Regions from separate parts of the Pseudomonas fortuita genome, predicted to be linked through region 2. Evidence: predicted binding sites of a transcription regulator. Region 2 holds the regulator's gene; the other holds the start of a gene.

What was found. The regulator FliA, encoded in region 2, starts transcription of late flagellar genes. The targets are predictions, from matches to a motif close to CTAAAGTTTNNNNNNNNNNNGCCGNTAA.
Region 1: the regulator FliA is predicted to act here: its motif matches at 2,275-2,302, upstream of motA (flagellar motor stator protein MotA).

Annotation. Positions count from the first base shown of each region.
Region 1 covers NZ_CP114035.2:5,716,096-5,719,694, forward strand. Annotated here, with positions in the region: gene rsgA (small ribosomal subunit biogenesis GTPase RsgA) at 1-146, shown strand, start outside; gene motB (flagellar motor protein MotB) at 321-1,355, opposite strand; gene motA (flagellar motor stator protein MotA) at 1,359-2,210, opposite strand; gene OZ911_RS26175 (HDOD domain-containing protein) at 2,341-3,599, shown strand, end outside.
Region 2 covers NZ_CP114035.2:4,532,897-4,536,495, reverse strand. Annotated here, with positions in the region: gene flhF (flagellar biosynthesis GTPase FlhF) at 1-789, shown strand, start outside; gene fleN (flagellar synthesis regulator FleN) at 883-1,716, shown strand; gene fliA (RNA polymerase sigma factor FliA) at 1,713-2,453, shown strand; gene OZ911_RS20710 (chemotaxis response regulator CheY) at 2,574-2,948, shown strand; gene OZ911_RS20705 (protein phosphatase CheZ) at 2,969-3,599, shown strand, end outside.

The DNA of each region.
Region 1 (3,599 bases), 1.2 Mb from region 2:
TCGGCACCTGCCGCTTCCGCGACTGCAAGCACGACCGCGAACCGGGCTGCGCGCTGCTCAAGGCACTGGACGAGGGGCGCATCACGCCGCAACGCATGAACAGCTACCGCTCGATCATCGCCAGCCTGACAGAAGACAGCTACTGAAACGCTTGAAATGAAAGTTGCCGCGATCCCCTGTGGGAGCGGCTTTAGCCGCGAACACCGGCAACGCCGGTGCCATCCACCGCGCTGGATGCTTCGCGGGTAAACCCGCTCCCACACTGATCGCGCCAGCGTTCAGGTTTTGTGTAGAACAGTCGCCCGCACAAAAAAAGCCGTTTACTGCTCCTTGGCCTCATCCATCTTCAGCGTGCCATCTTCAAAGATGTTCAGCTTCTGGCGCAGCTCACGCGGCTGCATCGGCGCTTGTTCCGCTGCCCCTGGGGCATCCGGCACGCCAGCCCCTGGCGCAGCGCCAGTGGCTGGCGGTGCAGCAGGGTCGGCGGCCGGCGCTTCGGGCGCACCCTGCTCACCCTCGATATTGCGCTGGGCCTTCTTGGTCAGCACGATGATATCGATACGGCGGTTGACCGGGTTGAACGGGTCCTTGCGGTCAAACAGCGACGACGAGGCATAACCCACCACCCGCGCCACCTGACCATCCGGGTAACCACCGGCTACCAGTGCACGGCGCGCAGCGTTGGCACGGTTGGCCGACAACTCCCAGTTGCCGAACTCGCCACTGCCGGCATACGGCTTGGCATCGGTGTGGCCGCTGATGCTGATCTTGTTCGGCACCGCCTTGATGGTGTCGGCCATGGCCAGCAGGATGTCTTCAAAGTACGGCTGCAAGCGGGCGCTACCGATGTCGAACATCGGCCGGTTCTCGGCATCCATGATCTGGATGCGCAGGCCGTCCTGGGTGATCTCGAACAGGATCTGGTCCTTGAACTTCTGCAGCTGCGGGTTCTCTTCTACCTTGTTCTGCAGCTCCTGCAGCAGCAACTCCAGGCGCTCGCGCTCGACCTGCTCGGCCATGGTCTCGACCTGGTCCTTGCTCAGCTGGGTCGTGGACTCGGGCATCGGCTCGGATTTGACTTCCGGGTTGATGGTTTTTTCCGGTGCCAGTTCAGGTGAGCCACCCAGGTCGATGACATAGGGCGTGCCGCTTTCCGAGAAGCCGATCGGGTCCTTGAAGTAGCCGGCAATGGCGATTTTCTGCTCCGGGGTGGCTGTGGACATCAACCACAGCACCAGGAAGAACGCCATCATTGCCGTAGCAAAGTCGGCAAAGGCGATTTTCCAGGCGCCGCCGTGGTGGCCGCCGCCAAAGCGTTTGACGCGCTTGACGATGATGGGCTGGTTGTTTTCCATGACTCAGCGACCGCGAACCGCTTGTTCCAGCTCGGCGAAACTTGGGCGGTGCATGGGGTACAGCACCTTGCGCCCGAACTCGACGGCCAGCGAAGGCGGCATGCCCGAGGCCGAGGCGACCAGCGAAGCCTTGATCGATTCGTAGAGGTTCAGCTCCTCCTTGGCATCGTGCTCCAGGCACTTGGCCAACGGGCCGAAGAAGCCATAGGCAGCCAGGATACCGAAGAAGGTACCGACCAGCGCCGCACCCACGTGCATGCCGATGGCCGCCTGGTCGCCCTCGCCCAGCGAGGCCATGGTCACCACGATACCCAGTACCGCCGCGACAATACCGAAACCGGGCATGCCGTCAGCGATGCCGGTCACCGCATGGGACGGGTGCTCCAGCTCTTCCTTCATGCTCAGCAGCTCCATGTCGAACAGGCCCTCGAGTTCGTGCGGGGCCATGTTGCCGGTGGACATGATGCGCAGGTAGTCGCAGACAAACGCGGTCATGCGCTCATCGGCCAGTACTGTCGGGTACTTGGCGAAGATCGGGCTGGCGGCGGCGTCCTCGATGTCGGCCTCGATGGCCATCATGCCTTCGCGACGGCTCTTGTTGAGGATCTCGTACACCAGGCCCAGTACCTCCAGGTAGTAGGCGTGGGTGAAGCGCGAGCCGAACATCTTCATCGACTTCTTGATGACGTGCATGGTCATGTGGCCAGGGTTGGCCTGCAGGAATGCACCAAAGGCGGCACCGCCGATGATCAGAACTTCGAACGGCTGGATCAGCGCCGCGATCTTGCCGTGGGAGAGCACGTAGCCGCCGAGCACGCTCGCGAATACGACGATGATGCCGATAATTTTAGCCATAGGTTCAAAGCACTTGCTGTCGTGGTCAGGGGAAGAGACGGGAGCTTTAAAACTCTTCTTCTACTTATCGGCAGAACTGCGCCAGACTATAGCCACTCAATGCGAAAAGCCAGTTCGGACTGATGTCAAAATGCCAATCGAAACCAAGGTGCCCGCTCAGGCCCCGCGTACGCTAGAGGCCTGGGTAAAGCTGCTAGAGAGTGTTCGCATCCCCGTGCCGAAGCACAGCTACGACCGGGTCATGGCTGCCATTCACGACAGCCGCCGCTCGCTGCGCGATATCGCCGAACTGATGCAAGATAGCCCGGCGCTGGTGCTTTCGGTGATGCGCGAAGCAAACCATCCCACCAACGCCAGCCAGGCCGAGCCCGCCGAAAGCCTGGAGGTGGCCCTGAATCGCCTGGGGCTGGAGCGCAGCGAGCAACTGCTCAAGCGCCTGCCCGCGCTGCCCGTCGAAGAAATACCGCCCGTACTGAGCCAGTTCCAGCTGATCAGCCAGCACGCTTCGCAGCAGGCCAGCGGCCTGTTTGCCAGCCGCCTGGCACGCCTGTGGCAGGAAATTCACTGGGGAAGCCTGCTTTTCCTGTCTCCACTGTGGCCGCTGGCACTGGCCTACCCCAAGCTGCTTGACACCTGGGAGCTTCGGGTTATCCACAAGGGCGAGGACGCCGCCCTGGTAGAGGATGAGCTGTTTGGCGTGCGCATCATGGCGCTGTGCCAGACCATGGCGGAGTACTGGCGCCTGCCGCAGTGGGTGACACAAGGTTACCGCCTGCTGCTGGAAGAACGCGATCAACTGGCCCTGGTGCTCAACATCGCCCGCGACGAAGACCTGCTCAGCCAGCAACACCGCCTGGACGCCGAGCCTGGCCTGCGCCGCTGGTTCAACCAGCCGGCCAACACCGTGCTGCTGGCCAACAACCTTGCGCTGGCGGCGCAAGTGGGCTGGGACAACCCGCACCTGCTGCGCTGGCAGCTGCTGACTGCGCTGTACCTGCAAACTTCGCTGGAAGACGTGCAGCAGCAAGTACACCAGCAGGCTGCCGCCAGCGCCCGCCGCCACGCCAGGCATGCCCTGTTCCACCCGGCTGAGGCGCTGATCTGGCCCTGGCACCAGCGCCGCCCGCACCCGGACATGCTGGCGCCGCCACCGCCCAGCAGCGACGACCTGGCGCGCTGGCGCAAGCTGTGCCAGGACTTGTTGGCACAGCCCAGCCCGTTCACCAACACCGTGCACCTGGCTACCCAGGCCCGCGAAGCCCTGCTGGCCTGCGGCATGCAACGCATCATGCTGCTGAGCCTGGACAAGGCCAGCGACAGCCTGCGCGTGCAGCAGATTGCGGGGCTACCCAACGAGGCAGGTGCCTTGGCCTTGCCGGTGTCACAAAA
Region 2 (3,599 bases):
GGGCCGATCGCCCGTGAGCTGCTGGACCTCACCACCGAGATCGAAGAGCCTCGCCAGGCTTGGCGCATGCTGCTGGCGCACCTGGCGCGGATGATCGAAATGCCGGAAATCGAGCCGATCGAAGAGGGCGGGGTGATTGCCATGGTCGGCCCTGCCGGCATGGGCAAGACCACTACCCTGGCCAAGCTGGCTGCCCGCTACGTGCTCAAGTACGGCGCGCAGAACCTGGCGCTGGTGAGCATGGACAGCTTTCGTATCGGCGCGCAGGAGCAGCTCAAGACCCTGGGCCGCATCCTCAACGTGCCAGTGACCTACGTCGACCCGGGCCAGTCCCTGGCCGCGGCGCTGGAACCGCTGTTGCGCAAGCGCGTTGTGCTGATTGATACCGCCGGCCTGCAGGCCAGCGACCCGGCACTGCGCATGCAGCTGGAAACCTTGGCCGGGCGTGGCATTGCCGCGAAGAATTACCTGGTGCTGGCCACCACCAGCCAGAAACAGGTGCTGACCGCCGCCTACCACAGCTACAAACGTTGTGGTCTGGCCGGTTGCATCCTGACCAAGCTGGATGAAACGGCAAGCCTTGGCGATGTGCTGAGCCTTGCCATCAGTCATGAACTGCCCGTGGCCTACCTGACCGATGGCCCGCGCATTCCTGACGACCTGCACCTGCCGCGCGGCCACCAGCTGGTCTCCCGTGCGGTCAATGTGCAGCAGCAGGACGAGCCCAGCGAAGAGGCCATGGCCGACATGTTCGCTGATCTCTATCACAACCCCCGGCGAGCGGGTTGACCATGAAGCGTGTGCAAAGTAGCTATGCCAAGGGGTACGCAGAATTGCCCCACGTGTGGCCTGAGTCCCAGCGAGACAAGGTAAAGAACAGACATGGGTAGCATGCATCCCGTACAGGTGATCGCCGTGACCGGTGGCAAAGGTGGCGTCGGCAAGACTAACGTTTCAGTGAACTTGTCCCTGGCGCTGGCCGAGCTTGGCCGCAGGGTCATGCTGCTGGACGCCGACCTGGGCCTGGCCAACGTCGACGTGTTGCTGGGCCTTACCCCCAAACGTACCCTGGCCGATGTCATCGAAGGGCGCTGTGAGCTGCGTGACGTGATGTTGCAGGGCCCTGGCGGCGTGCGCATCGTCCCCGCAGCCTCGGGCACCCAGAGCATGGTGCACCTGGCCCCGGCCCAGCATGCCGGTCTTATCCAGGCGTTCAGTGAAGTCGGCGACAACCTCGACGTGCTGGTGATCGACACTGCAGCGGGGATTGGTGAGTCGGTGGTCAGCTTCGTTCGCGCCGCCCAGGAAGTGCTGCTGGTAGTGTGTGACGAGCCCACCTCGATCACCGATGCCTACGCCCTGATCAAACTGCTCAACCGCGACTACGGGATGAATCGTTTCCGTGTGCTGGCCAACATGGCGCAGAGCCCGCAGGAAGGGCGCAACCTGTTCGCCAAGCTGACCAAGGTCACCGACCGCTTCCTCGATGTGGCCCTGCAGTACGTGGGTGCCGTGCCGTACGACGAGTGCGTGCGCAAGGCGGTGCAGAAGCAGCGCGCCGTCTACGAAGCGTTCCCACGCTCCAAGTGCGCGCTGGCCTTCAAGGCGATTGCCCAGAAGGTTGACAGTTGGCCGCTGCCGGCCAATCCGCGCGGTCACCTGGAGTTCTTTGTCGAGCGTCTGGTGCAGCCCACCAGCGCGGGACCCGTGCTATGAATGCCAGCGGCTTCAAGATGTACAGCCGGGCAGCGAAAGACGGCCAGTACGAGCTGATCGAACGCTACGCCCCGCTGGTGAAGCGCATTGCCTACCACCTGTTGGCGCGGTTGCCGGCCAACGTGCAGGTCGAGGACCTGATCCAGGCCGGCATGATCGGCCTGCTTGAAGTGGCCAACAAGTATGACGCCAGCAAAGGCGCCAGCTTTGAAACCTATGCCGGCATCCGCATCCGCGGGGCCATGCTGGACGAGGTGCGCAAGGGCGACTGGGCACCGCGTTCGGTGCACCGCAACACCCGCATGGTCAGTGACGCGATGCGTGCCGTTGAAGCCAGAACCGGTCGAGACGCTAAAGATCATGAAGTTGCTGCCGAACTCCAGTTGAGTCTCGATGATTACTACGGGATCTTGAACGATACCTTGGGCAGCCGCCTGTTCAGCTTTGACGACCTGTTGCAGGACGGCGAACACGAAGGGCTGCATGAGGATGGCGCCAGTGGCCACGTCGAACCTGCACGTGGCCTTGAGGACGAACGCTTCCAGGCTGCCCTGACCGAGGCCATTGCCAACCTGCCGGAGCGTGAGCGCCTGGTATTGGCGCTGTACTACGACGAAGAGCTGAACCTCAAGGAAATCGGCGAGGTGCTTGGGGTCAGCGAATCACGGGTCAGCCAGTTGCACAGCCAATGTGCCGCGCGCCTGCGTAGCCGCCTGGGGGAATGGCGGGCACGTTGAGCCCGGGGTCGTTGCAGTCGTTTTCCACGTGCGTTTTCCACGTTGTACCGAATTGAATGAGTGCGTGCCCGGTCGGCCGGGCGCGTTTGAGACTGCTTGGAGGTCTAATTGGACAAGAACATGAAAATCCTCATCGTTGACGACTTTTCGACGATGCGGCGGATCATCAAGAACCTGTTGCGTGACTTGGGCTTCACCAACACCGAAGAAGCCGACGATGGCACCACGGCGCTGCCGATGCTGGAAAACGGCCACTACGACTTCCTGGTGACCGACTGGAACATGCCCGGCATGTCCGGTATCGACCTGCTGCGTAAAGTGCGTGCCAGTGAAAAGCTGAAAACCATGCCGGTACTGATGGTGACTGCCGAGGCCAAGCGCGACCAGATCATCGAAGCGGCCCAGGCCGGCGTCAATGGCTATGTGGTCAAGCCGTTCACCGCCCAGGTGCTCAAAGAAAAGATCGAGAAGATCTTCGAACGCGTCAACGGCTGAGTCACGTCAGGGGGCGCGCCATGGATTCATCACAAACGTCTTTGGGGGAGTTCGAATCGACCCTGAAGAAACATGCCCAGGAGTTGGTCGAAAGCCTGGAGCGGGGCCGTTTCGGCGAGGCGGTACAGCTGATTCATGAGCTGAACCAGACTCGCGACCGTGGCCTGTACCAGGAGGTCGGCAAGCTGACCCGCGAGTTGCACAGCGCTATCGTCAGCTTCCAGATCGACCCGACCATGCCACAGGCCGAGGAGGTGTCGCAGATAACCGACGCTACCGAGCGCCTGTCGTACGTGGTCAAGCTGACCGAGGGTGCGGCCAACCGCACCATGGACCTGGTCGAGGAAAGCACCCCGGTGCTCAACGACCTGGCCAGCGAAGCGAAGGCCCTGAGTACCGACTGGCAGCGCTTCATGCGCCGCGAAGTGGCAGCGCCGGAGTTCCGTGACCTGGTCAAACGCGTCGACAGTTTCCTCACGCACAGCGCTGAAGGTAACCGCAAGGTTGCCGGCCACCTCAACGACATTCTGCTGGCTCAGGACTATCAGGACCTGACCGGGCAGGTGATCAAACGCGTCACCACGCTGGTGACCGAGGTGGAAAGCAACCTGCTCAAACTGGTGCTGATGGCCAGCCAGGTCGACCGCTTTG